DNA from 4 places in the Peribacillus sp. 05N428 genome. Region 2 is predicted to be linked to each of the others. Evidence: riboswitches for the same ligand, from Rfam matches in the RefSeq annotation. Region 2 holds a riboswitch; each other region holds the start of a gene.
What was found. A riboswitch is a leader RNA that binds a small molecule or an ion and turns the genes downstream of it on or off. The one in region 2 is predicted to bind cobalamin.
Positions count from the first base shown of each region.

Region 1 (7,387 bases), on a different contig from region 2:
CGCTTTTGTATTGCCGCCGGCAGAATGATAGACAATGGCAATCTTACAGCTCATCGAACCCATTGCTGGCATTTACTTGACTGTAAGTCCTTGACTTCTGTTCGAAGAAATCGGTTTTGGTAAGGCCGATGGATTCATCATCGAACGTTTTGATCCATGGCATCGGGTTCTCGCCATACTCTTTATACAAATTTTCAAGGCCTAGCATACGTAACCGTTTGTTGGCGATATATTCGATGTACTCATTGAATTCTTCCAAATCGAGATCGGCTTTCGTTTGGATATCTTCGAGCATATATTCAGACCATTCCTTTTCGAGTTCGACTGCTTTTTCAATCGTTGTATAGATGAACTTCGTGTTTTCTTCATTATTTAACTCAGGATATTCATACATCAAGATTTGAACGAGCATGCCAATGAAATCGAAATGGACCATTTCATCGCGATGAATATAGGATATCATCGTAGCGGAACCGGTCATTAGATTTTGGCGTCCTAAATTATAATAAAAAGCGAAAGCCAGATAGAAATAAATCCCTTCAAGGTTCGTTGAATGGATCAGTGCCTCGAATAAATGCTGAGGGCTGGGATCGTCCACGAACGTTTGATAAGCATCAACGATCGGTTGGTTACGCTTAATCACTTCAGGATGTTCTTTAATGCGGTCGAAAAGCTGTTTTTGCTTGCCTACCGGAATCAAGGAAGCAAGGATATAGGAATAAGACTCATTATGGATCGATTCCTGCTGGGCCATGTTGGCCAGGATAGCTTTTGCCGCCGGATCTTTGATGTACCGAAGGATCTCTACTAAAGTGGGTGTTTGAAGACTGTCCATTCCAGCAATCATCGTAAGGATATCGAGAAAAGCGTCCTGGATATCTTCATCCAATTCGCCCCACTGCTTTTTATCCTGAATCATGTTCACGCTCGAAGGCTTCCAAAAGTTATTGATGAGCTGTGTATAGGTATCATAGAATTTTTCATACTGTATATCGTTCCAAAGGAGGAAGCCTGAAGCTTCTCCTTTGAAAACACCGGTTGCCTTTGTTGGATGCGTCGGTTCGAGCATCCGAATTTTTTTTATATGATTGGTCATTCGTGAAAACTCCTTTAAGAATAGATTACTGGGTCATGATTGACGTTAACTTGAACAGCTTTCGCAGGCATTGTCATATTCGGAAGACGTCGAACGAACATAATACGTTGATTTCAACCCGCTTTCCCATGCCGTTAAATGGATATCCAAAAGGACCTTCGCTTTGATTGTATTGTGTACATACAGATTAAAGCTGATTGCTTGGTCAATATGGCGTTGGCGGGCTGCATTTTGCCTGATGCTTTCCAGTTGATCCAAATTGAAGCGCGTCTTTTTATAATATTCATACGTATTTGGCGTCAAGCCTGGTGCGGTCACCTTGAATTTGAAGTTTTTCTTTTCTTCGTAAAATTCAATTTCATACAAAGGATCGATTCCATCCGTGGAATTACCGATTTTGGCTGTCGATGAATTGGGGGCAATCGCCATTAAATAGCCATTACGGGTTCCGTGCTCCTGCACGTCTGCTTTTAAATCCAGCCATTTTTGATCTGTATAGTCACGCAGTTCGAAATAGTCCCCTGTATGCCAATCAGAACCTTCAAAATATGGGTAAGATCCTTTTTCCTTGGCCAATTCGTTGGATGCCTTGATAGTTAAGTAAGCGATCTTTTCGTATAAAGCATCTGCATAGCGAACAGCCTCATCGGATTCCCAATAAATATTCTGTGTGGCAAGTAAATGATGCCATCCAAACGTTCCTAAACCAATCGCACGGTACCGTTTGTTCGAGATGGATGCTTGTTTGACAGGAAGATTATTCACATCAATGACATTGTCCAGCATACGGATCTGAATGGGAATCAATCTTTCCAGAACATCGCTGCCCACCGCTCGGGGCAAGTTAATGGATGAAAGGTTGCAGACAACGAAATCGCCGCTTTTACGAACCACAACAACATCTCCATCTTCTGTTTCATATTCATCCGTGATCGTCGAAGGGCTTAGGTTTTGGGCAATCTCCGTGCAAAGGTTAGAACAATAAATCATACCTTTATGTTTATTCGGATTCTTCCGATTCACTTCATCGCGGTAGAACATATACGGTACGCCTTCTTCTAATTGAGAAATCATGATGCTTTTCATGATGTCCATCGCATTGATTTTCTCAAAGCTATAGTTTGGAAGCGTGCCATTTTCTGCGGCCTCGACAGCAAGTGCATAATGATTCCTGAAGCTTCCTTCGCCTTTCTTTTCGTCATAAAGATCTTCAAGTGAAAATCCAAGGGTTTGCTTAACGGTATGCGGATCGAAAAGATACCATTCTTTTCTGTCGCGTACAGCCTCCATGAATAAATCCGGTATGCATACACCTGTAAAAATATCATGTGCTTTTAATCTGTCATCCCCGTTTTGAGTCTTCAAATCGAGGAAGCTCATGATATCTTTATGCCAGGCATCCAAGTAAATCGCGATGGCACCTTTACGTTGACCCAATTGATCGACACTAACAGCTGTCTGGTTGAATAGTCGAATCCAGGGCGTCGTGCCTGAACTGTTTCCAGAGAAACCGCGGATATCGGAACCAAGCGAGCGAACCTTACCGACGTAAAGACCGACACCGCCGCCGAATTTAGATACTTTTGCGGCATCGTAGTTTGATAGGTAGATTCCGTCAATGGAATCTTCAATTGCGTCGATAAAGCAGGAGCTTAACTGTCCATGTGTTTTACCTGCATTGGAGAGTGTAGGAGTCGCAACGGTCATATAAAGGTTGGACATGGCCCAGTATGCTTCTTTTATCAGTTGCAGGCGGTGCTCCTTTTTTTCCATTCGCATGATTTCCATCGCGATGATCATGAAACGTTCTTGCGGCAGTTCGAAGACCTTGTCCTTTTTTGGGCGGGCCAGATAGCGGTCATTCAATAAGTAGATGCCTATGTAAGAGAATAATTTATCTTTTTCCGGGTCGATCACCGATCCCAATTCCTCAATTTCCGCTTTTGTATATGAAGATAGCAGTTCTGGTTTATAAATGGGATAACGCTGACCTTCCGATAGCTGGGAGAGTTCTGTGATCAGCTCATAGAATGGGCCATAACTCTTGCCTTCATATCCTCGATTGGCTTGTGCATCCCTATACATTGTATTCAACAGTTCTGCTGCAGCAACGAAAGTCCAATCCGGTGCATCGATATCCACGCCTTCAAGAGCGAGCTGAATCAGTTTTTTTGATGCCTGTTCTTCGGTTGAGTCACTTTTGCGATCAAGCCATTTTGTAAAACGCCTTTTGAACTTTTCCATATCGAGACGGCCTTCGAATTCCTTCGATAACGTCTCAAGCTGGATGGATTTCGCTTCTGTGTCATTTTCACTTATGGTAGAGTTATATGTTTGAGTCATTAATAATCCTCCTTGTTAACTTCCGCTAAAATAAAAAAACCGCCCAAAGAATTGAGCGGATCAAACGATAGAATAAAAGAGCCATGAAAAAATAGCCGTTATACTATCGTTTCATCATCTCAATCCCCGAAGAATAAGAAACGTGAAAAATTCAAGGCAGGTCTCCTGACTCATGATCATCCTACTTTGAGTCCTTCCCGTATAGAGAGCTATACAGTGGTTTTCTCATTTCGTCACATTTACAGTTGCGGGGACAGTTCCGGGTTTACACCGGATTCCCTTTTCAGCCATCACTGGCACCTTGGATTATAAAAATTCTATATATAGTTATTGGAATTGTTTATGTAATCAATATCTAGTATTTCTGCTTATATTATCGTAAGCCATATACGATGATAATTCAACTAATATATTTGAAAAAAACCAACCCTTATCTATTGACAAAGTGATGGAAGAGGGTAGGGGAATGAAAGATTTTATGGGGGAATGGATAAATCAAGCGCTGATTTTACGGGATTTTGTGTTAAAATAAAGTGTCTAGTAAAGGTGGCTCTCCCTTATTGCAATGAGGGGATTCGCGGAAAAATTTTTATGAAAAAGGGGATAAAATCTTGGAAAAAGTATTAGTTTTTGGACATAAAAACCCGGATACAGACACAATCTGTTCAGCAATCGCTTATGCAGATCTGAAAAAGCAGTTAGGTATCAACGCTGAACCAGTTCGTCTGGGTGTAGTGAATGGTGAAACTCAATATGCATTGGACCAATTCAAATTCGATGCTCCCCGTCTTGTGGAAAAAGTTGCAGGGGAAGCTGATGGCGTAATCCTGGTCGATCATAACGAACGCCAGCAAAGTGCTGAAGATATTGACCAAGTCCGTGTGTTGGAAGTTATCGACCATCACCGTATCGCTAACTTTGAAACAAGCGATCCATTATATTACCGTGCGGAACCAGTTGGCTGTACGGCAACCATCTTAAATAAAATTTATAAAGAAAACGGCATTGAAGTCCCTAAAGCAATCGCAGGTCTTATGCTATCTGCCATCATTTCCGATTCTTTATTGTTCAAATCCCCGACTTGCACGGGGCAAGACGTTGCGGCAGCAATGGAACTGGCTGCCATTGCAGGAGTCGACGCTGAAAAATATGGCTTGGAAATGTTGAAAGCGGGTGCTGACTTAAGCGACAAAACGATTGCCCAGCTCATCACTCTTGATGCAAAGGAATTCTCCATGGGAATGGCTAAAGTGGAAATAGCACAGGTCAATGCTGTTGATCCGAACGAAGTCCTTGCTAAGCAAGCTGAATTGGAAGCAGCGATTGAAGCGGTCATCGCAGTGAAGGAATTGGACTTGTTCCTATTCGTCGTAACGGATATCCTGACTAATGATTCCGTTGCCTTGGCCCTTGGTAAAGCGTCATATGCAGTTGAAAAGGCATATGACGTTTCATTAAACAATAACATCGCCGTGTTGGAAGGCGTTGTATCGCGTAAAAAACAAATCGTGCCGGTCTTAACCGACGTATTCAGCAAATAATACAGGAAAAGGGTTGCTCATTAAAAACATGGGCACCCTTTTTCTGTACATTCAAAAAAAGACTCAACCATCCCATTAAGGGTGTTTGAGTCTTTTTTCTTAATTTAAAGATTCCTTTTCTTTTTCATAGGCGATGACAATCAATTCTTTATTGGCTTCCTCGCCAAGTTTGCTTTCAAAGATTTTCAGTTCATTCAATAAATCCGGTGACAGATTTGCTGCCGTATAATCCTGTTCTGGTGTCATGCTTTTCGCTCCTTTCAAAAGGAAATGATTCATGTTATCTATTTTGTCGGTTTGAAAAGTTTCTATTCAGCAGAATTTTACTTCTTTAAGATATTTTACTTTCTGAGGTGGCGAGTTTTTCAAGCAATGTCGAACTTTCTTCATCGAGTCCTTGGACTTGGACAGGTATTCCCAAGAGCTGATATTTAAGAATAACCGTATCGACAGCACCGACTGCGGAATCATCCCAGATTTTGGAATGGGAGAAGTCGATGACGATTGCATCGGCTTTTTCCTTGAAGTCGAACTTTGAAATAAAGTCCTGGACAGAAGCGAAAAATATTTGTCCGCTGATACGATAAGTGATTTTCTTAGCCTGGATGTCTGCCGTTTTCTCTACTGCCACTTTAGAAATTTTAGCCGAGAAGAAAATCATGCTCAATAGCACTCCGGCAAATACCCCTTTTGATAAGTCATGTGTATAAAGGACAATGAGGACCGTCACGATCATCACGGCTGCATCCGACTTAGGAGCTCTAGTGAGCCTCTTTAGGGAAGACCAGTCAAATGTCCCGATTGAAACCATGATCATGACTGCGACAAGTGCAGCCATCGGTATTTTGATAAGGACATCATTCAATACCACGATTAATACCATAAGGAATGCGCCCGCTACAAATGTCGAGAGCCGGCCCCTTCCACCAGATTTAATGTTGATACCGGATTGGCCGATCATCGCACATCCTGCCATGCCGCCAAAACATCCGGCGATGATATTCGAAATCCCCTGGCCTTTTGCTTCCTTATTTTTATTACTGTCCGTGTCAGTCATCTCATCGACAATTTGAGCCGTCAATAACGATTCAAGCAGTCCAACAAACGCAAGGGCAATGGAATAAGGGAAAATGATCGCCAAAGTTTCGAAGGTCAAAGGGATGCCTGGAAGCATGAACATCGGAAGCGCTTCGGTCAATTGCCCCATATCCCCAACCGTCCGCACCGTAGCCCCCATGGTAACCGCAACGATCGTCATGAATATGATGGCGACAAGGGGTGAAGGTATGACTTTCGTGATCAGCGGAAAAAGATAAATGATAGCTAATGAAACGGCTGTCATGACATACATGATCCATGTTTCGCCCACGAAATGGGTGAGCTGTGCCGTGAAAATCAAGATAGCTAAAGAATTCACAAAACCAGTCATGACCGGCTTCGGAATGAACTTCATTAATTTCCCGATTTTTAAAACCCCTAGTAAAATTTGCAGCAAACCAGTCAATATGGTTGCAGCAAGTAAATAGTTCAAGCCATGATCTTTAACAAGGTCGACCATGACGAGTGCCATTGCGCCAGTGGCAGCCGATATCATTCCCGGCCTTCCGCCGACAAAGGAGATGACGATGGCAATGCAGAATGAGGCATATAGACCAACCATTGGGTCAACGCCAGCAATGATCGAAAAGGCAATCGCCTCAGGAATCAATGCCAAGGCAACGACAATTCCCGAAAGAACATCTCCTCTAACGTTGCCGAACCATTCCTTTTTGTATGCAGATGTATTCAAAGAAACACTCCTTCTTTCTTATATATATGGGTTCATTTCTTTTTTAACGCACTAAATTATAGCATGAGTCCTTTATTCTATCTATATGGATAATATAAACGACAAATCGAGGGCTATTCATTTCTTATCGTACGAAGGAAAAATGCTTTAGGAGAGAAGAATTGGTGCAAAAGTTGATTGAGCTATCATGTGAGGGAAGTCAATTATATGGAGGTGGGCGAATGCATACATGTCATGCTTGAATAAAGTCAGTCGAATGGGATTTCCGTTAATGGCTTGGCCATTTTTGACGTAAGGGGCTCCTATGGGCTTTTGTAAAATTCCCGCTAGGGGGAGTGGAGTAAAACGGTAGAGATCTAATTCATAATTAAAAATCAAAAACATGGATTTCCCTTTCCTACTAGCTTTACGCCACCGATTGGAACCGATTCATGACATTCTACGCGATACAATCTAATGATTACTTCATGATTTATATCTTATCGAGCCCATTATAGGTTGACCATACATTTACCATTCATATAATGAAAAAAAGATCGTGCTCTAACTGTGTCAATATGTGGGCGGGAGGTAAGAGAGTTTTTTATCGGAATGGTATTTTCCCTTTTACCATATATG
Region 1 is NZ_JBFTMS010000012.1:106,558-113,944, reverse strand. Features, by position in the region: gene AC1DIV_RS13780 (flavodoxin domain-containing protein) at 1-72, opposite strand, end outside; gene AC1DIV_RS13775 (ribonucleotide-diphosphate reductase subunit beta) at 44-1,096, opposite strand; gene AC1DIV_RS13770 (ribonucleoside-diphosphate reductase subunit alpha) at 1,142-3,439, opposite strand; cobalamin riboswitch at 3,578-3,758, opposite strand; gene AC1DIV_RS13765 (manganese-dependent inorganic pyrophosphatase) at 4,051-4,980, shown strand; gene AC1DIV_RS13760 (hypothetical protein) at 5,080-5,226, opposite strand; gene AC1DIV_RS13755 (SulP family inorganic anion transporter) at 5,312-6,769, opposite strand.
Region 1: linked by a shared signal. The riboswitch ahead of AC1DIV_RS13770 (ribonucleoside-diphosphate reductase subunit alpha) and the one ahead of AC1DIV_RS00835 ((2Fe-2S) ferredoxin domain-containing protein) in region 2 are both predicted to bind cobalamin.

Region 2 (7,387 bases):
CTTCCTCATAATCACGGACAACTATCAATTTATCATTCTGAAACCGTTGACTTTCACGCTCATAACGAATATAAGGAACATTTGCTGCCTTTGCTCCAATAAGGGCGTTTTTGGATGCTTCTTCGGCAAATGGGTGACTTGCATCGACTACAGCCTGAAAACCTTTTGCAGAGATTAAAGATGTCATATCTTCTGCAGATAATCGGCCAATCCGGGTGGATATCCCTGCATCCTGCAAACTCTTGGCCGCCGATTCGGTTACAACAGTTGCCAAAACCTTGAACCCAACCTGCTGCATCTCAATCGCTAATTCCCTTGCATCACTTGTACCCGCCAAGAACAAAATCATTTTGATGTCCCCACCGCTTGCCCATCATGATCGTGGTGATGATCATGGTCGTGATGGTGTTCATGGTCGTGGTCGTGATCGTGATGGTGATGATGGTGAGCATGTCCATGTTCCTCGACATGTTTACGATAGTTTTCCAAATCACGCGCCCCGCTTGATTTGCCTTCACTGGCTTCAATTACTCGTTCTTGCAGAATGTTCTGTAAGGTTGGATGATATCCAAAATACTTTGCCAATATGAATTCTCGATCATGATATTGCTCTTGATAGCCTTTCAGCATATCCTCCATTCTTTCCATCAACACCCCAGTGAAGAGGAAATATGGCAGCATCACTATTTTTTTTGCCCCTAAGCGGATGCATCGTTCAATACCTTCATCAACGTGAGGGTCCGTTACACCCATGAAGGCTGTTTCGACCCATTTAACGTTTAATTTTTCCCATAATAATCGTGAAATTTTATATATATCACTATTTGCATCAGCATCACTGCCGCCTCGGCCAATTAGCAATATCGCTGTCTCAGAATGTTCAGAGGTCGTATCGAATCCCGCTTCCTCAAGACGGTCTGTCAGGATCGTCAATACATCATGGTGGACCCCGATCGTTTGGCCATATGTGAATTTCACTTCTGGATACTTGGTTTTCCCATCCTCTATTTCAGCTGGGATATGTAATTTCGAATGTCCTGCATGCAACAAAATGATCGGTATGACGATAACTTCAGTAGCCCCTCGTTCTACACAATTATCAATTCCTTTGGATATATTCGGTGCCGCAAATTCCAAGAAGCACGTTTCCACTAGGAAACGCCCGTCCATTGCCGGAATCATATTTTCAATAAAATGACGGACTTCTTCATTTCCCGAAGCCAACCGGCTTCCGTGTCCTACGAACAAAACTGCTTTCATTTACTTTCCCCCTCTTGATTAGTCTTCACAAGGCGCAGGCTCTATGTTTATTTTGGGAGCGATGTCCTGATAAGAAAAATTCTGTATCTTTTTCGAACGTTTGAAGTATTTAAAAAGCCGCTCATTTGGATGGGCATTTTGCTTATACTCGCCGACAATGTCCGTGATCAGTTCTACAAGCTGTTCCGGTTCAATGCCTTCCGCTACCGGCTGACCCGGATGGGCTGTTCTTCCAACCGGTTTAGCTCCAAGAAATAAGTCGAACTTCCCTTTTCGGAAGACAATCCCGATATCATCCATCACAGCACTATAACAAGCCATCCCACACCCATTAAAACCGATGTTCAGTTCCTTGGGCATGCTCATTCCGCCAAGCACCCGGTGTATTTCATCTGCATAAGGAATGGATTCCGCTTTTTCACCATCACAGAAATCACAGGCTTTTAATGTCAGTACATCTCCAATTGGCGACAAAAGAAAGTTTGCTGATTGCAATTTCCCCGTAATGACTTCCGGATCCGTTGTCGGAATCTTTAAGACAATTTTATGATTTGGCGTGTATTCCATCGTTCCCTTTTCCCCGACAACTTCCGCAAGTGTCATCATTTGTTTGGGAGTGAATTGTTTATTCGCCACACCTGGACTAACGGCAAGTTCGAACACCGACTCCATTTTTTGCTGAACAACCGGCTTAATGGATTGCTGAACGGCTTGACCCTTGACTCTGGACAGAGCTTCCATTGCCATTTCAAAGGAAGCTTGCTTCTTTTCAGGTGCTTTTGTAAGTAAGCCAACTCCTCCAGCGGACTCGGGTAAGGCTTCTTGATCTAATGCCCACGGTTCCGCTTCTTTTTGCAGTCGCTGATGCGGCTTCAAAGTTTGCTTTTCCGAATTCAACGTATATTTTCTTTGATAGCCTCTCGGTGTGATGATTTTGTCGTCATATAAAAAGGTGGATGAATTACCGATAATGACGGTGGTCAACATTCCAATATCGTGATTCAACATATCCTTCAAATTGGTAATGACAATATCCTGCCTATCGCGATAAGCACTTTTCACCAACCCGACAGGTGTATCCGGCGAGCGGTAGCGAAGGAGAATTTTCTGTGTTTCAACAATTTGCCGGGTCCGCCTGCCGCTGCGCGGATTATACAGTGCAATGACAAAGTCTGCCATTGCAGCTGCTTCAACCCTTTTAGCGATCAGTTCCCAAGGAGTTAAATGATCACTGAGGCTGATCGTACACGAATCGTGCATGACGGGCGCCCCAAGTAAAGACGCACATGAGTTGATTGCTGAGATGCCAGGAATGACTTCTATGCCCACTCCAGTTTCTTCTTTCCAGCCTTTTTCAATCAATACTTCATAAACCAACCCTGCCATCCCGTAAACTCCGGCATCCCCACTGGAAATCACCGCCACTTTCTTTCCCAGCTCCGCTTGTTTCACTGCTTCCTGTGCACGTGATACCTCTTCGGTCATCCCCGTACTAATGATCGTTTGATCTGTTAGCAGTCCCTGAATGAGTTCAACATAAGTTTTATAACCAATGATGTAGTCACTTTCTTGAAGGGCTTCGACGGCACGTTTGGTAATGTGTTCAAAATTCCCGGGCCCAAAGCCCACGACGAATAATTTACCGTTTGTACTCATTAAGACATCTCCTTTTACGCTTTGTTCTTTGAAATACCCGTATGAGCAGGAAAATCTGGATTAGGGGTCATTTCCCCGTCTTTGTATTGATAGATCATCTGTGGAACAAACTCACCATCATCGATATTACTGACGATCTGCCGACCGAAATCAGGCGTTTCCACTCGATACCAGTTTCCTTGGGGATAGGCAATCACTACGCAGGCATCCTTACATCTCCCGTTACAGCGTGTCCTCGTTGTATGGATTTTCAGATCCAGTCCTTTTGAAGCAATTTCATCGCGAATCGCTTGGGTTACTTCTTCCCCGCCCTTTTTCATGCAGCTGCTCCCATTACAAATCAACAGATGCGTATTTGTACCCGTCAAGTTCCAAGTAGTCATTTTCTTCCTCCTGAGTTCAGGGAAAAGGCAAAATAAAAAACCTTAACATAAGAGTCAAGGTTTAAAAAAACTATATGAATGAGGAGCCAAAGGCAAGCTTGCCAAACCCTCCCAAAATCGTCATAGTCCTTCTACCTTTCCCTCCGAAAAGTATCATGCAATTTTAAAAGCAGGTTTCCTGGCTTACGCTTCATTTTACTTTGTCCCTTCCCGGCATCATGCCAGTGGCTATCGACAATTTCATCAGCGTTTACAGTAGCGGGGGCTGCATCGGATTTTCACCGATTTCCCTATTATCCCTTGCTTATTCACACAAGGGCACTTTTAAAATGAAATATTTGGTTTTATTATACATTTCCAACTAACTTAATCTATCATATAACAACTTTGTCAAAATTCAATAGTTTATTCCGACTGTTTAGAAAAGTTTAAACGTGTAAAACCAGTTACAATCCTTTCCTCGCAACAAACTTCGACCAAAAAAAAAAGATAGTGTAGCTGGAATTATTTCTTTATGGTACACTATACGAGAATTTTCTAAATAATTACATAAGTTTCATGGTGTTGAATTTCTCGGAATTCAGCTTAAAAGGGAAGCCGGTGAAAATCCGGAGCGGTCCCGCCACTGTAAAGGGAAGTTCCATTACTTTAACTTTAATCCACTGTCAAATGAGATGGGAAGGATGTAATGGGATGATGAACCAAAGCCAGGAGACCTGCCATGAAGCGTGAAACTGTTTCAGCCTACGAGGATGGGCGTGCGGATCAGGCAGAATGGCCCAAGGTTGGTTCATGCTGCAAAATTCCTGTTCATTACGCACTTCTTTCCTTTGAGAGAAGTGCTTTTTAGTTTGGGCGCCGCTTTTCTTCTCAAGATTGATCAGAACAATTAAAAGTGTTGAAAGGAGAAAGAATGAAAAGAACCAATTGGAAAATTATTTATTTTGTCATTTTACTGCTTTTTGTCCCGAAACGGGCATTGGCCATGCATATCATGGAGGGCTTTTTACCCATAGAATGGGCTATATTCTGGTGGGCCGTGTCGCTTCCATTTTTAATCTTGGGGTACCGGTCCATTAGGTCCAAAGTAAGGGAAAACCCAGAAACAAAAATGATACTAGGCCTATCGGGCGCATTTGTATTTATATTATCGGCCCTAAAGATTCCTTCCGTTACGGGAAGTTCTTCGCACCCTACCGGAGTTGGTTTAGGTTCCATACTATTCGGACCATTGGCCATGAGTGTCGTCGGCTCCATCGTTCTGTTATTTCAAGCTGTTTTACTGGCACACGGAGGATTGACAACATTAGGGGCCAATGCATTCTCCATGGCCGTTTGCGGACCGTTCATTGCTTACTTTGTCTTCAAGGGCGCAACTAAATTGGGGTGGTCTTTTTCACTTGCCGTATTCTTGGCAGCTGCTTTTGGGGATTTGGGCACCTATGTAGTAACTTCCGTTCAACTTGCTCTTGCTTTCCCTTCCGAGGTTGGAGGATTCATGGCCTCTTTCAGTAAATTTGCAGGGATTTTTGCCCTGACCCAAATTCCCTTAGCGATCAGTGAGGGGTTATTGACAGTCGTCGTGATGAATTTCTTGAAAAAATACAATCTAGGCGAATTGAAATTGCTGCGAGTTTTATCTAAGGAGGCCCGTTAATATGAAAAAAAGTTTACTGCTGCTTTTCCTGGTCGTCATTCTTGCTACCATACCGTTGATCACCCAACAAGGAACGGAATTTGGCGGTGCCGATGGCGAAGCTGAGGAAGCCATCACTAAGATCCATCCGGAATACAAGCCATGGTTCAACAGTATTTGGGAGCCGCCAGGTGCAGAAACCGAAAGCTTATTATTTGCGCTTCAAGCTGCAATCGGAGCCGGTTTCATTGGATACTTTATTGGTGTGATGAGACAAAGGAATAAGCAAACCAAACAAGAATTGGCCGAAAAATCGAAGCATGTTACTCATTGATAAATATGCCTATTTCAATGGGCTAAAGGATGTACATCCGTTGGAAAAGATGGTTTTTGCACTCTCCCTTTTGCTGTTTTCGTTAACGGTAAGGGATATGGCCGTTTCGCTCATCACTTTTACGGTGATGAGCGCTTTAATCATTTTCGCGGCAAAAATCCCGCTTTCTTATTATCTTAAATTACTCCTATTACCAGGATTTTTTATACTATCAGGAACCATTACCATCCTTTTTTCTTTCACTAGTAAATTCACTTCGATTTCGAATATATGGTGGTCCTGGAAGATCGGGAATTGGCAAATATTCATCAGCGATGACAGCTTTGGTACGGTGGCCAATTTGATCACTGTCGTATTCTGCAGCATCAGCTGTTTATATTTCCTTACCTTAACTACACCCATTACCGTCATCCTATCCGTGCTGCGAAAACTTAAAGTGCCTTCGTTATTGGTCGATTTAATAGAATTGACCTATCGATTCATCTTTATTTTTTTAGATACGGCTCTGGCCATTCACCAATCACAAGCTTCACGGCTGGGGTATGGTTCATTTAGGAAAGGCATTCGATCTCTCGGATTACTAATTTCATCATTATTTTTAGGAGTATTGCAGCGCTCTGGACAGTTGACGATGGCCATGAACGCAAGAGGCTATCAGGAGAACCTTTCCTATATCGAGGATACTTACACCTATTCCTCACGCAATTGGCTGATCGCGATTGTCATACTAGGAAGCTTAATCCTTATTAATGGATATTTGTAAATTGGAGGCAACCCAACAATGGACGAGCATATTTTTCATATAGAAGGCCTCACCCATCAATTCGCAGATGGAACCTTCGCTTTAAAAGGACTTTCGCTAACGATCCAACAAGGTAAAAAAATTGCATTATTAGGAAATAATGGTGCTGGCAAATCGACTTTATTCCTCCATTTAAATGGTCTATTACAACCTACTGCAGGAAAGATCAGATTTAAGGGCAAGAAAATAAAATATGACCGGAAAGCATTATTATCATTACGAAAGCAAGTCGGTATCGTTTTTCAAGATCCCGACTCTCAGCTCTTTTCCGCTAATGTACAACAGGATATATCGTTTGGACCAATGAATTTAGGATGGGATAGAATTGCAGTCCAGGAGAAAGTAAATTGGGCAATGGCTGAAACGGAAGTAACCGAACTAAAAGATAGACCTACCCATTTTTTGAGCCTTGGGCAAAAAAAACGGGTCGCCATCGCAGGGGTACTTGCCATGGAACCCGATGTCTGGCTCCTGGACGAGCCTACCGCTGGATTGGATCCTTATTTCTCAAGACAGATCATGAATCTGCTGGACAGTATTCACCACCCTGACAAAACGATAATCCTCTCAACTCATGATGTTAATTTAGCTTACCAATGGGCTGATGAGGTCGTGGTCATGAACGATGGTAAGGTCATATATCATGGGGACCCTGTTTCCGTTTTCCATGATGAAGACGTTTTGCTGCAGGCACATCTGGAGAAACCGTGGGTTTTTGAAATGTTTCAAGCCCTTCTTCAATCAAGGAATCTTGCAGAAAGGGACCTTTTCCCAAGAACGAAGGAAGAATTGCTTCAAAATTTGGAGACAGAAAAGATTTATTAATTAATTATCCCCTAGCTTCTGCTTTCCTGAAGCTAGGGGATCTAACCGATATATCTTAAAAATAGCGGGCGATAATCCTTCCTAAAACAAAAATCCCAGTATTACTTTTCTTCCTTTTCTTTTGTAATCTCAATATCTCTTCCATTTACATCATCAATGACTGCCTTTATCTCGCCTTCCACATAAGTATCCGAGACTTGTTCGTGGGTTCGAGCCAGTCCAGAAGATAAAGGGTCTTCCCGTTTATAATCGCTGACATCATATATTCTCCCGGCAACTTCTGAAGATTCATTTTTTGATTGCTTGCTATCCATTTTTTCACTCCTAGTTTTTAAATTATCATTGCAGTATTAAAGACAAAGGTATTTTGTGTAAAAAACGAAGCAATATTCAATAATGATGAAAAAAGGAGGGAAAAGACAAAAAAGCTTACAAGTAAAAACCCCTTTCAAGGACTTACTTGTAAGCTTAATGAGAATTTAGGCTTCCTT
Region 2 is NZ_JBFTMS010000001.1:188,605-195,991, reverse strand. Features, by position in the region: gene cobK (precorrin-6A reductase) at 1-349, opposite strand, end outside; gene AC1DIV_RS00845 (sirohydrochlorin chelatase) at 346-1,260, opposite strand; gene cobJ (precorrin-3B C(17)-methyltransferase) at 1,279-2,916, opposite strand; gene AC1DIV_RS00835 ((2Fe-2S) ferredoxin domain-containing protein) at 2,931-3,299, opposite strand; cobalamin riboswitch at 3,451-3,640, opposite strand; cobalamin riboswitch at 3,842-4,037, shown strand; gene AC1DIV_RS00830 (hypothetical protein) at 4,021-4,149, shown strand; gene AC1DIV_RS00825 (energy-coupling factor ABC transporter permease) at 4,213-4,956, shown strand; gene AC1DIV_RS00820 (energy-coupling factor ABC transporter substrate-binding protein) at 4,958-5,269, shown strand; gene cbiQ (cobalt ECF transporter T component CbiQ) at 5,256-6,032, shown strand; gene AC1DIV_RS00810 (energy-coupling factor ABC transporter ATP-binding protein) at 6,051-6,896, shown strand; gene AC1DIV_RS00805 (YozQ family protein) at 6,998-7,210, opposite strand; gene AC1DIV_RS00800 (alanine/glycine:cation symporter family protein) at 7,376-7,387, opposite strand, start outside.

Region 3 (7,387 bases), on a different contig from region 2:
CTGATTATTATACTGGCATTTTAATTTATAGCATTAATATCGGTGCTTATTATTTCTTATGGAATGCGATATATGGAGAAAAAAGCTCCATCGAAGGACTTTCAAGCATGCAGATGACAACCTATGTCGCAGTTGCATGGATGGCGCGCGCTTTTTATTTCAATAATATTGACCGCGAAATCGCCACTGAGATTAAAGACGGCAAGGTTGCCATTGAGATGATCCGGCCTTATAACTATTTAGGCATGAAAACGATGCAAGGACTTGGGGAAGGGATATTCCGTTTCTTCTTCTTCTCGATTCCGGGGATGCTGCTGGTAGCTTTCATTTTTCCTATCGAATTGCCGCATGAGCCGGCTACGTGGGGGATGTTCGGCATTTCATTGCTGTTCAGCTTCATCATCAATACACAAATTAACTTATTGACGGGAATCACTACCTTTTTCTTATATAATAATGCCGGATTAATCCGCGCTAAAAGGGTTATCATTGATTTATTTTCCGGTCTGCTGCTGCCCATCAGTTTCTACCCGATATGGGCGCAGGAAGTGATGAAATATTTACCCTTTCAAGGGATCAGCTATGTACCAAGCATGATTTTTACGAACGGTTACAGTTCAGGCGAAATTGGCATGGCGCTTTTACAGCAGTTAATTTGGTGCATCATTCTCATAATACCGATTCAGCTTTTATGGATAGTCGCAAAAAAACAGCTGATTATTCAAGGAGGTTGACGGGATGTTTTATGTATCGATGTTTTTTCAATATGTGAGTCAATATATGAAAACAAGATTGCAATACAGAGCGGATTTCTTCATGGAAATCCTATCTGACCTGCTCAATCAGGTCGTGAATCTGGTATTTATCTTAGTCGTTTTTGGACATACCCAATTTTTAAGCGGCTGGAGCCGTGAAGAAATCATATTCATTTATGGGTTTTTCCTTATCCCATTCGCCCTTTTTTCAGCCTTTTTCAACATCTGGGACTTTAATGACCGCTATATCGTCAAAGGTGAAATGGACCGGATATTAACAAGACCGATCCATAGCCTGTTTCAAGTCATTTTAGAAAGAATCGAGCTTGAAGCGTTATTTGGTGTTGTGACCGGTTTGATCATCATATTCTATTCGGGGATTTCATTGGATTTGCAGCTTGTGTGGTATGACCCGATTCTTTTCATCATTTTTGCAATAGGCGGGGCCCTTGCCTATGCAGCCATATTCGTTGCGATAGCAAGCATTGGGTTCTGGTCGGATGCGAAAACATCCATCATGCCAATGATGTACAATATCGGGAACTACGGGCGCTATCCTGTTGATATTTATAATAAGGTCATTCGTTTTGTCCTTACATGGGTGTTGCCATTCGCGTTTGTCGGTGTCTATCCGGCATCTTATTTCCTAAGAAAAGAAGAGTGGTATGTTTATGCATTTGCCACACCTGTAATTGGGGTTGCCTTTTTCGTGATATCCGTTTTCATATGGAATCAGGGAGTGAAGAGGTACCGCGGGGCAGGGAACTGAAAGAACCCCTTCAACAGCATTCATGTTGAAGGGGTTTTTGTTTAGTTCCGTTTTTTCTTTCTTTCGATATATCTAGCTTTGGTTTGAACATATTGCTGTTTTTTCTCTTCCGTTTCCGGAATGACCTGAGGGACGTTTGTCGGCTTACCGTCTTCATCAATGGCCAGCATCGTTAAAAAAGCGCGTGCCGTTAGCTGTTTTTCACCTGTTAATAGGTTCTCACGTTCCACTTTCACGAATACCTCCATTGATGTGCGATGAGCACAGGTGACATAAGCTTCAAGGTTGATCGCGTCCCCTGTTTTGATGGGGGCCAAAAAATCAAAAGAGTCGCTTGAAGCAGTCACAACGGGTTTTCGACAATGGCGCATAGCGGAAATGCAAGCTATTTTATCAACATAGGCCATTACTTTTCCGCCAAAGATGGTATTATGATGATTTGTATCCGGTGGAAAAACAAGGTCGGTTAAAAAAGTCCGTGACTGCTGTGTTGGATGGGCAACGTTCTCCTCAATCATTTGCCTGTTGGTTTACTAAAAGGTTTTCACGGACGATTTTTGCTGCTTCGACCATGTTTTTCAGGGAAGCGACGGTTTCCGGGATACCCCTTGTTTTCAGGCCGCAGTCGGGATTGATCCAAAACTGGTCTTTATCCAATACCTTTATGCCCCGTTCAATCATATCGACCATTTCTTCCACTGCCGGCACACGCGGGCTGTGAATATCATACACCCCCAGGCCAATGCCTTTTTCATATGTTTTTTCCTCGAATGCGGAAGCGAGCTCCCCATGACTGCGGGATGTTTCGATGGAAATTACATCGGCATCGAGGGAGGAGATGACGTCCATGAAACTGTTGAAGTCGCAATAGCACATATGCGTGTGAATTTGGGTTGTATCCTCCACGCTTGATGTGGATATCAAGAATGAATTCACTGCCCAGTTCAAATACTCGTCGCGATCGCTTTTTTTCAATGGCAGACCTTCTCTAAGTGCAGGTTCATCAACCTGAATCATTTTAATTCCAGCAGATTCCAAGGCAATGATTTCTTTTTCCAAAGCGAGCGCCAGCTGATAGCAAACATTCTCCCTGGAAATATCATCACGGACAAATGACCAGTTCAAAATCGTAACAGGACCTGTCAGCATTCCCTTCACCGTCTTCTTTGTCAGTGATTGTGCGTATACACTTTCCTTGACTGTCATCGGTTCGATGAAATGGATGTCGCCGTAGATGACTGGAGGTTTCACACAGCGGGATCCATAGGATTGTACCCAACCCTTTTCTAAAAAGACGAATCCGCCTAATTTATGGCCGAAGTATTCAACCATATCCGTCCGTTCGATTTCCCCGTGAACGAGAACATCCAAACCGATTTCTTCTTGGATTTCGATCCACCTGACGATTTCTTCGTTAACGTATGTTTCATATTGCTGGGCTGTCCATTCTCCTCTATTGAATTTCCCGCGTGCTTGTTTAACTTCAAATGTCTGCGGAAAGCTGCCGATCGTAGTCGAAGGGAGAAAAGGCAATTTGAAAAATTCCTGTTGTTTTTGGTAACGGTCCTTAAATGGAAGCTGACGGCCGGCGGTCCTGGTTTTAACCTTTTCGACATTGGATTGTACAGACCCGTGATTTCGGACATTTGAATTGGCTAACGTTTGAATCGTAAATTTATTGGCATCGACTTTTTCGGCGATTGCTTCAATGCCTTGATTATTCCCTTTGACCAAAAATGTGATTTCCTCAAGTTTCTCATCAGCGAAAGCAAGGGCCTCTTTCACTTCTTTTGAAAGGGCGGTTTCATTACGAACGGTCACCGGGACATGAAGCAGGGAACAAGAGGGCTGTAGCCAGATTTGGTCCTCGGCTACCTGTTTCTTAAGTGTCTCGATCAATTCGATTTTTTGGGATAAATCAGATAGCCAAATGTTTTTTCCGTCAATCACACCCGCTGCAAGCACTTTGTCCTTCGGGAAACCGAATGCCTCAAGGTTACTTAAATTCCTCCCTTTATCATGTACAAAATCAAGACCGATCCCTTGGACTTGTAATTCGATGACTTCTTGGTAATGTTCCACCGCATCAAAGTATGTTTGTAGCATGATGTTCAGGTTTGGTGCTGCTTCATTCAGTTTTTCATAGAGGTAAGTAACGGTTTGCATATCATCCTTGGAAATGGATGAAACAAGGGAAGGTTCGTCCATTTGAACCCACTTCACGCCTTCTTGCTCCAATTCCCGCAGGATTTGCGTGTATAGGGGAAGCAGGCTCAGGATGATGCCAGGGATTTCTTGTTTATTGAAGCCTTTTGAAAGGGAGAGGAAAGTATAAGGTCCGATCAAAACGGGCTTTGTTTCGATCCCTAGCTTTTCCTTGGCTTCCCGATATGCTGTAAGTGGTTTATTTTCCGTTAAAGTAAGCTGTGCCAGTTTTAATTCAGGGACAATATAGTGATAGTTCGTATTGAACCATTTCGTCATTTCGGAAGCGACTTCATCATTGTTTCCGCGGGCCATTGAATAATAAACGGAAAGGGGGACGCTTCCGCCTTCATATGCTGAATAACGTTCAGGAACAAGACCGAACATGACGGACATATCGAGCATTTGATCATAAAAAGTGAAGTCGTTGACAGGGATGATATCAATGCCTCGTTGCTTCTGTTTTTGTAAGTTGCCTAAACGGATGGCATTTAGTTGTGACGTAAATTCCGCTTCATCGATTTTACCGGACCAGTAAGCTTCCAATGTACGTTTCCATTCACGATCTTCCCCGATTCGAGGGTAACCCAAACTGCTGCTTTTCAAAATTCCCATCCTCCTACATTCATTTGTTCGAACAATAAAAAAAGCATTCCTAACCGTCAAAAAAGAAAGTTAGAAATGCTTAAAATAAAGAGGCATGCATAATGCCCCTTACAATTATAAGGTCCCTAACACCTCCCTATCTCCCGTAGGTTAAAACAGTGTTGTCGAGATAGGCAGGTCTCCTGACTTAGGGAATATCATTAGCGGCTGGCCTTCCCGATCCGTTGATCAGTGGCATATTGATTGACGCTAACATTCCCATTACAGTGGCGGGACCGTGCCGGAATTACACCGGACTTCCCTTTTAATCCTAATGAAAATTAGGAACCTATTTCCACATATGAAATTTTGCAAAACCTGCCTTGTTAATTGTTTGCAGATCAAATATTTATAAAATAAAAATTATTATAAAAATTTAGACAATCTTAACATATCCGACCAAAAGGGTCAACATGGAAAAAAGATTCGGAAAAGTTTCCGTTTAATGAGTTTGTCGGTGATAAGGCTGATTCCTAAAAAAGAATATATTGTTTGGACAGGGAGTATGTATAGAGGGAGTGGCGTTTTGAAATGGGGCGTGGGGGATGACTTTCTACATCTTGATTGCAGGAATCATTTTTTGCATGGTGATGAGCATTCGTACGTTATTTCTTGTTGAGTCGGGAGGAAAGAAGTTTTCTCTTGAGGATATGCTGTGGCTTGGCAATTTATATGCGACGATATTAGTTGGATTTGCACTGATATATTTATTATACGAGCTTCAGAATCATTCGGTGATTCTTGATATGGGCAATCGGTTGGATGGGACTTTCTATGAACAATTGAAGACTTCTTTTTATTTTAGTGCGATGACGATGTTTTCTGTAGGGTATGGAGATATAGCCCCGATTGGCATGGGCAGGATGATAGCTACCATTCAGGCTTTCATTGGGTATACACTGCCGGCAGCGTTCGTGATTCGTACGGTGATCGATCTGGAGCAGAAAGATAGGAAGGATAAATGAAAGTTGTGTTTCTTTCGATTATTGGGTACTCTTACCATAATGAAAGAAATGGAGGGTTCAATATGACTGTTAAAATTGGAGAAAAAGCACCTGATTTCAAACTCCCTGCAAACAATGGTGAAATGGTTTCCCTATCGGATTTTAAGGGGAAAAACATTGTTTTATATTTTTACCCAAAAGACATGACGCCAGGTTGCACGACGGAGGCCTGTGATTTCCGGGACCATAATGAGCAATTCGAGGAATTGAACGCGGTAATCCTTGGTATCAGCCCAGATCCAGCGGCACGTCATGAAAAATTCATCGAAAAACATGGATTGCCTTTTCTGCTGCTGGCTGACGAAAACCATGAAGCGGCTGAATCATTTGATGTTTGGCAATTGAAAAAGAACTTCGGCAAGGAGTATATGGGCATTGAACGTTCAACTTTCCTGATTGATAAGGCAGGAAATATAGTCAAAGAATGGCGTAAAGTAAAGGTTAAAGGCCACGTCGAAGAAGCGCTTGAAACTCTTCGCGAACTCGAAAAATAAGGGATAGGCAGATGAAGGATGAGAGGATAACGAAGCTTGCAGCCAGGCTGATTCATCATTCGATACAATTACAGCCAAAAGAGAGAATCCTCATACGGGGGCATATCAACACGAAACCATTATTGAAAGAGTTGATTGATGAAATATACAGAGTGGGTGCTTATCCATATGTGGAACTCGAGGACGATGAGATAAGCCGCCACCTGTTACTAGGGAATGTGAAGGAGCAGCTTGACACAGCTTCACAATGGGCCTTGAAGAAATATACGGATATCGATGCGGTCATCATCATCACTGGGGAAGAAAACAATGCGGAAATGACTGATGTTCCCATCGAGAGGCACCGTCTTCAAGGGGAGGCCATGAATTCCCCTACACTTTTTTATGTAAACAACCGACGTTGGGTCTTACTTAATTACCCCACCAAGGCATCAGCGCAAAAAGCCGGCATGACCTTCAATAGGTACGAAGACTTTCTTTTGAACGTATGCACAATGGATTACGGGAAAATGGAGGCGGCTTTGAAGCCGTTAAAACAATTGATGCAACGTACTGACAAAGTCAGGATCGTTTCACCAAGGACAGATTTGACCTTTTCCATCAAAGGCATGCCGGCCGTCATATGTGCCGGAAAAAAGAATTTACCGGATGGGGAAGTATTTACGGCACCCATAAAAGATAGTCTCAATGGAAGGATATCCTTCAACACACCCACAACCTATGAAGGAATCACCTTTAGTGACATAGAATTAAACTTCAAAAAGGGGAAAATCATTAAAGCGACTTCCAATCGTGACCCTGAAATGAACCAAATCCTGAATATTGATGAAGGGTCCCGGTTTATAGGGGAGTTCGCTATTGGAATCAATCCATACATATTGGAACCTATGGACGATATTTTGTTCGATGAGAAAATAAGCGGGAGTCTGCATTTGGCTCTCGGGCTTGCCTATGATGAAGCGGATAATGGAAACCGGTCATCGATACATTGGGATATGGTCTTGATCCAGCGTCCGGAATATGGGGGCGGTGACATCTATTTCGACGACGTCCTGATCAGAAGGGATGGCTTTTTTGTTTTGCCGGAATTACATGCATTAAACCCAAATTCTTTAAAATAAAGCCTTTTTTAATAAGGGTAAGGCTTTTGTCCAACTCAAAAAGGGGACACCCGAATATGCTTTATTAAGGGAATACCTCCTCAGAGAAAGTTGCGCGGGACACATAGAGCCCGTGTTTTTTTATGTTAATTAAAAGGGAGAGATAAACATGTTAGTACTTTCGACTGTCATTCCGAATGAAGGTATCCAAACGAAAATGATGAATGCTTTTCCTGATTTGAACTTCATTTATCAAAAAGGATGGAAGGATGGGCCGCTTCGTGAAGCGGAAATCTTAATTACATATGGTGAAGATTTAACTGAAGAAATCATTGGGAAAGCAGCGAACTTGAAATGGATCATGGTCATGAGTGCAGGGATGGAACTAATGCCATTTAAAGCCATCGAGGAACGA
Region 3 is NZ_JBFTMS010000015.1:108,674-116,060, forward strand. Features, by position in the region: gene AC1DIV_RS15650 (ABC transporter permease) at 1-734, shown strand, start outside; gene AC1DIV_RS15655 (ABC transporter permease) at 739-1,524, shown strand; gene AC1DIV_RS15660 (acyl-CoA thioesterase) at 1,566-2,042, opposite strand; gene metE (5-methyltetrahydropteroyltriglutamate--homocysteine S-methyltransferase) at 2,035-4,344, opposite strand; cobalamin riboswitch at 4,491-4,682, opposite strand; gene AC1DIV_RS15670 (potassium channel family protein) at 4,920-5,339, shown strand; gene bcp (thioredoxin-dependent thiol peroxidase) at 5,402-5,872, shown strand; gene AC1DIV_RS15680 (aminopeptidase) at 5,884-6,993, shown strand; gene AC1DIV_RS15685 (D-2-hydroxyacid dehydrogenase) at 7,142-7,387, shown strand, end outside.
Region 3: linked by a shared signal. The riboswitch ahead of metE (5-methyltetrahydropteroyltriglutamate--homocysteine S-methyltransferase) and the one ahead of AC1DIV_RS00835 ((2Fe-2S) ferredoxin domain-containing protein) in region 2 are both predicted to bind cobalamin.

Region 4 (7,387 bases), on a different contig from region 2:
TGGCCGAGAAACCTTCGGTCGGAAGAGATATAGCAAAAGTGCTGAATTGTGGAAAAAAGGGGAATGGCTTTTTTGAAGGCGATCAGTATATCGTCACTTGGGCACTGGGTCATTTGGTTACCCATGCAGATCCGGAATCTTATGATGAAAAATATAAAACGTGGCGCCTTGAGGACCTGCCCATGTTGCCGCCTGCTTTGAAATTGGTCGTGATCAAGCAATCAGGCAAACAGTTTCAATCGGTTAAAACACAATTGAATCGCAATGATGTCAAGGATGTCATCATTGCAACGGATGCAGGCCGTGAAGGGGAACTTGTTGCACGCTGGATTCTCGAAAAAGCGAATGTGAAGAAGCCGGTCAAGCGGCTTTGGATTTCCTCTGTAACGGATAAAGCGATCAAAGATGGATTTAAAAATCTGAAAGATGGCAAGGAGTATGAAAATCTATTTGCCTCTGCTGTAGCAAGGGCGGAAGCGGACTGGATCGTTGGGATGAACGCGACGCGTGCCCTAACGACCAAGCACAATGCCCAGTTATCCTGCGGGAGGGTCCAAACGCCGACACTTGCGATGATTGCAAAAAAAGAAGAGGAAATAAAACAATTCCAGCCTAAGAAATATTATGGCGTTTCGGCAATTGCAGAACCCAATTTGCGCCTCGTCTGGCAAGATGCCCAATCAAAAGATATCCGCACATTTGATAAAAACAAGGCAGAAAAGGTTCTTGCAGCCGTTAAGGGGAAAAGTGCAGAAGTGGTTGAAGTGAACAAGGCACATAAGAAAAGTTTTGCCCCTTCCTTATATGATTTAACAGAACTTCAACGGGATGCCAATAAGAAATTCGGCTATTCGGCGAAGGAGACGTTATCGATCATGCAGCGCTTATATGAAAGCCATAAGGTCTTGACTTATCCAAGGACGGATTCACGCTTTTTATCAACGGATTTGGTTGATACGCTAAAAGAAAGATTACAGGCTGTAAGCATTAAACCATATGCCCAGTATGCATCAAGGATCCTGCGCAGCCCGATTAAAACAAATAAATCGTTCGTGGACGATAGCAAGGTTTCTGATCACCATGCAATCATCCCCACTGAGCAAACGCCGCTACCGGGAAAACTGAGCGACAAAGAATCGAAAATCTATGATTTGGTCGTTAAAAGGTTCCTTGCTGTATTGATGCCGCCTTTTGAATATGAACAAACGACCATCACCGCAAAAATGGGGCAGGAGACGTTCATGGCAAAAGGGAAGGTCATCCTGAAGTCAGGTTGGAAGGAAGTTTATGATCACCAATTCGATGAGGAAGAAGCTAAAGATGGCCTTGCGGAGCAACTGCTTCCGAACGTTCAAAAAGGTGACAGTTTAACCATTTCGACTGTGAAACAAACAGAGGGTGAAACGAAACCGCCGGAACCATTCAATGAGGGGTCGCTTCTTTCGGCAATGGAGAATCCTGCTCGTTTCATGGCAGGGGAAAGCAAAGAGCTCATCAAGACTCTTGGTGAAACTGGCGGGATTGGAACTGTTGCAACACGTGCGGATGTTATTGAAAAACTATTCAATAGCTTCCTGATCGAGAAGAGAGGAAAGGGTCTTCATGTCACCTCAAAAGGAAAACAACTTCTTCAATTGGCACCTGAAGACTTGCGTTCTCCAGCTTTGACAGCTCAATGGGAGCAAAAGTTAACTGCGATAGCAAAAGGAAAGCTGCCAAAACAGGCTTTCATCGGTGATATGCGCGCCTACGCCAAAAATATCGTCCATGAAATCAAAAATAGTGATCAAAAATTCAAGCATGATAACGTGTCAGGAACGAAATGTCCTGATTGCGGCAAGCTGATGCTAGAAGTGAATGGTAAAAAGGGAAAAATGCTTGTCTGTCAAGATCGTGATTGCGGCCACAAAAAAAGTGTTTCACGTGTAACAAATGCCAGATGCCCGCAATGCCATAAAAAGATGGAAATGCGCGGTCAAGGAGAAGCACAGACATTCACCTGTAAATGCGGTTTTCACGAAAAACTATCTTCTTACAATAAACGAAGAGGGCAAAATAAAAATCAAAAAGTATCCAAAAATGAAGTATCCAATTATATGAAAAAGCAAAATAAAGAAGAGCCGATCAATACTGCATTGGCAGATGCCTTGGCGAAACTGAAATTCGATAAATAAAAGTAAAAGGATGGAGCAATCGCTCCATCCTTTTTCGGTATATTCCTGCTTCGACTAAATTTCATTCAGTACGGTGCCATGTAATTCATATTCAAGTGTTTTGTCAGTGTGTGTGTGTTTATCCGAATCTACTCGTATGAGCGTACTGAATGGCTTCTGATCACCCGGACTGAAAATTGCTTCATCATTCTCTGGATTCCATAGGCTGTAAATACTCATGATCGTATCTTCCTCCTTTGGATGAGAAGACTAGTAATTCCCATGTTTGATTATCATCCAACTCTTCAATTGACTCTAACGCTGATCACCGGGACTAAACACCGCTGCGTCATTCTCTTTGTTCCATTGGCTTCTGATTGTACTCATCATGCACTATCATCTCCTTTGGTGAGAATGTCTTACAGTATTTGTATACCCGGATGGGACAGGTTAAAACATATATTTCAAAAAAAAATGATTATATCCCGAAATCAGTATTTGTATTTATCGACGTGATAAATAAGACTTTTTTTACTATCAAACAGTTTGTATTCTTGTTCGCCAATATTTCCAACCTTTATGCATAGTTTTGCAATCAGGTTTTATATCTATATGGCTTGATGAAAAAATTTAGCCTTGAGACCTGTGTTTTCTCCATCAAAAAATCAATTGTTCTTAACCAACAGAAAAAAACCCCTGTTACTCCGCGGAAGGACCGCTTGTAACAGGGGTTTATAATTAGCGTCCCAGATAGGAATCGAACCTACGACCTACAGCTTAGGAGGCTGTCGCTCTATCCTGCTGAGCTACTGGGACATATATTAAAGTCGACGACTTATTTATTATATTTCTTATAGGCAAACTTTTCAAGCTAATAGCACATAGTTATGAAAAAAAATCCTCATAAATGTTTAGCGCATCGCAAAGCTCTCGTTTTTCCTCTTTTTTCATTAAATGGAATACTTTATTGTCCATTGGTTTTCTGGTACTATTATACTATAAAAAAATCAGGAGAATGATAGTGAAAAAATATAGAGTTTTAAGGATGGCGGCATTGCTGGGGGTTTTGATTTTACCTGGATGCACACAAGGGATTTTAGAGGGGATAGGCACAAAGACGGCTGCACCGATTGCGGAAGATGACATTGAAGTGGCCGAAGCGGCTGAGAATGGGAGCGGGCAGGATTCGGAGGGGCAAATCGATACGGGAGACTGGATAAAGGCCGAGTCCCCGGTCCAGCTTCCGATTTTGATGTATCACAGCATTTCCCAAGGTAATGGCCTTCGGGTCCCAAGGGAGGAATTCCGATCACAGATGGCTTGGCTTCGGGAGAATGGTTACTATACATTATCCCCTGAAGAAGCATTCCTCGTTTTAGCCGAGAATCGGATGCCAAGTGAGAAGTGCGTCTGGCTTACTTTTGATGATGGCTATACAGATAACTACACGGAGGCTTTCCCGATATTAAAAGAAAATGATATGAAAGCAACTGTCTTCATGATCGGGAAGTCCATAGATAAAGGTCATCACCTGACTGAAAATCAAATGTTGGAGATGAGCAGGGATGGGATTTCGATTGAAAGCCATACCATCAACCATTTGGAGCTGAACCGCATGACGGCAGAGCAGCAAGAAGCGGAAATGGTTCAGTCGAAGGTGCTGTTCGACCGTATCCTCGACCAGGACACGACAGTGCTTTCCTATCCGGTTGGCCGGTATAACGAAGAGAGTCTCAGGCTGTCAGAAGAAGCTGGATACAAAATGGCAGTCACTACCGAACCTGGGGGAGCTTCAAGCGACCAAGGGATGCATGCTCTGCATAGAGTTCGGATTTCACCGGGGTTATCGATCAATGGGTTTGCGTCGCTGATTGAAAATGCTTCAAAGCATTGAAGGCGGAAGGGTCATTTCGCACTTGTTCAGAAAAATCATATAATAATCGATTCTTACATGGTGTATAATGAAGGCAGTGAAAATTATATACATATGAACGATTTGGTGTCTTAATGACTTAAAAGGGAAGTTGGTGAAATGCCAACGCGGTCCCGCCACTGTATATGGGAGCTGACGGCTGTGTACCACTGTATGAGATATGGGAAGGTGCCGTTGACGAAGACCATGAGCCAGGAGACCTGCCAGAATTCGTACACCTGTAACCTACGCGGATGGGAAGGTGTGTGGCAGACCCTAAGATAGAGTCCGTATTGATATTGTTGCCATGCAAGCATCTTCCGTTTAACGGGAGATGCTTTTTGTTTTGGGGGCATCTTCCAGGATTGGTTTTCTCTGTTAGGTATGAAGAAATTAAATAAAAAGATTGTGGGGAATGAAAATGAAGAAGATTTTTGGTCTGATACTGTTAATGTTACTGACTGCAGGCATGATGGTTGGCTGCGGTGGTGCTGCTGATGAAGGAAAAGAAAAGGAGCAAACGAATCATGCTCAACACGAAGCTTTCCCGATTACGATTAAAGATGCAAGTGGGGAAAAAGTAACGATAGAAAAAGAACCGAAGAAAATCGTTTCGTTGATACCAAGTAATACGGAAGTGGTCTTTGCACTTGGTTTGGGTAAAAAGGTCGTTGGTGTTTCCGACAATGATAATTACCCGGAGGAAACGAAAGAAATTCAAAAAGTTGGCGGAATGGAAATGAACACGGAGCTGATTGTCTCCATGAAGCCTGACCTTGTTCTTGCGCATGCATCAAGTGCCCATAATTCAAATGAGGGTTTACAGCAGCTTAAGGATGCTGGAATAGATGTGCTCGTAGTCAATGATGCCCAAAGCTTTGACCAAGTCTATGAGTCTATTGAAATGATTGGACAGGCAACGGGAGAACATGATAAGGCAAACGAAATCGTTGCGGATATGAAAACGAAGCTCAAGGATATCCAGGAAAAGGCCAAATCCGTAAAGGAAGAGGATAGGAAGACCGTTTTAGTGGAAGTTTCGCCTTCACCGGAAATATACACACCTGGAAAAAATACTTTCATGAATGAGATGCTTCAAACTATTTCAGCGAATAATGCGGCTGCTGAATTGGACGGTTGGGCAAAAATTGATGAAGAGTCGATGATTGCTGCAAATCCTGATGTCATCATTACAACGTATGGTTATTATACGAAAGATGCAGTAAGTGAAGTGAAGGGCCGAAAAGGATGGCAAGACGTAAATGCTGTTAAGAATGGCCAAGTCTTTGATGTCCATTCTGACTTGGTGACCCGTTCCGGTCCACGCTTAATAGAGGGAGTAGAGGAACTTGCCAAATCAGTCTATCCGAACCAATTTGACAACTAAATGGGCGTTTGCTTATTTGATTGCGTTGTTCATTTTGTTATTCGCAATGACGATAGGCATTTCCTTTGGTTCGGTGCCAGTACCGATTCCCGTACTTATACAAATAATCGGCAAGGAGATTTTCCACTTGCCGATTTCTGCCGATCCGGATGTGATGCTAACGAATATCGTGATGAACATCCGCTTGCCGCGGGTGCTGCTCGCTGGTTTGGTTGGGGCATCACTTGCGATTGCGGGTGCGGCTTTTCAGGGACTGCTCCGGAACCCGCTCGCTGATCCTTACACATTAGGTATTTCATCAGGAGCATCGGTCGGAGCCGTTTTGACAATATTCTTGAATATATCACTGCCATTCATCGGTTTATATACCCTTCCGGCATTGAGTATCTTATGTTCAGTGCTCACGATGCTCTGCGTACTGACTTTTGCAAAAAAAATGGATCGATCGATGAAAGTGGAAACGATCATTTTAACGGGAATCATTTTCAGCTCGTTTTTAAGTGCCTTCATTTCATTGATGATTGCGCTGACGGGTGATGAATTAAGACAAATCATCGGCTGGCTGATGGGAAGCGTCTCAATGCGCGGATGGAATTATATCGTAATCATTTTGCCGTTTTTTATCATTGGTTCGTTGACCTTGATCATGAATACAAGTGAATTGAATGCGATGACTTTCGGGGAAGACCGGGCAAAACACTTAGGTGTGAATGTCAAGCGGCGGAAAATGTGGATCTTGATAGCCGGTTCGACATTGACAGGGGCAGCCGTTGCCGTTTCAGGGGCGATTGGTTTTGTAGGATTGGTCATTCCTCATTTTGTCCGAAAGATTTGGGGACCTGACCATAAACATTTGCTTCCGTTGTCATTGTTGATAGGAGGCGGATTCTTGATATTGGCCGATTTTGTAGCACGAACGATCATTGCCCCATCGGAACTGCCGATCGGGGTGATTACCTCACTTATCGGGGCACCTGCATTTGCGCTGATTTTATTAAAGAGACGGAGAGAAGGGTAAAAACGGATGCTTGAAGTAAAAGGGTTAACAGGTGGATATCACAACAAAGCTGTTTTGGACTCTGTCTCTTTTGATGTACATAAAGGGGAATTATTCGGGATTCTTGGTCCTAATGGCAGCGGGAAAACGACGCTTTTAAGTATGCTTAGCGGGGTGCTCGATTATAAAGGCGGAAGCGTAAGGATAAGCGGCAGGGATTTGAAGGATTATTCGTCAAAACAACTTGCACAGGTCATTGCCGTGCTCCCTCAGCATTCCTCATTAGCTTTCTCCTATACAGTAAAAGAGACGGTCTCACTTGGGCGATATGCCCATCAATCAGGTTGGTTCCATAGTTGGTCCGCAGAAGATGAATCGATTGTCCAGCGGGTGATGGAACAAACGGGAGTAGCTGATTTTCAGGATCTTCATTTTGATCGATTATCAGGAGGGGAAAGACAGAGGGTCCTGCTGGCACAGGCCCTTGCCCAAGAGCCGGAAATCCTTTTTTTGGACGAACCTACGAACCATTTGGATCTTTCCTATCAAAAAGATCTTCTTGATCTAATGAGGAAAATGGCAAAAGAGCAGAAGTTGACCGTTATTTCAATTTTTCATGATTTGAATTTGGCTGGATTATATTGTGATCGGCTTATGCTGCTTGAGAAAGGGCAGATTCAGGTTGTTGATGTGCCGAATGAAGTGCTTCAACAGGAACGGATTCAGGATGTATATCATACGACGATCGAAAAACACCCACATCCCGCCCTTCCGAAACCGCAAATGTTCATCGTTCCGGAAAAGCATGGCCAGGATACTATCCCGTTGGAAATTGATGATTCTTATTTGACAGTCGGATTTGAGATGATTCAATTGAAGTCTCCGATCCCGCTTAGAACGATGTCTTCTGGAGTGACTGGTTCGGGGACGGGCTGGCA
Region 4 is NZ_JBFTMS010000002.1:122,878-130,264, forward strand. Features, by position in the region: gene AC1DIV_RS02265 (DNA topoisomerase III) at 1-2,174, shown strand, start outside; gene AC1DIV_RS02270 (hypothetical protein) at 2,229-2,393, opposite strand; tRNA gene AC1DIV_RS02275 (tRNA-Arg) at 2,896-2,969, opposite strand; gene AC1DIV_RS02280 (polysaccharide deacetylase family protein) at 3,199-4,047, shown strand; cobalamin riboswitch at 4,134-4,308, shown strand; gene AC1DIV_RS02285 (ABC transporter substrate-binding protein) at 4,487-5,452, shown strand; gene AC1DIV_RS02290 (FecCD family ABC transporter permease) at 5,415-6,470, shown strand; gene AC1DIV_RS02295 (heme ABC transporter ATP-binding protein) at 6,477-7,387, shown strand, end outside.
Region 4: linked by a shared signal. The riboswitch ahead of AC1DIV_RS02285 (ABC transporter substrate-binding protein) and the one ahead of AC1DIV_RS00835 ((2Fe-2S) ferredoxin domain-containing protein) in region 2 are both predicted to bind cobalamin.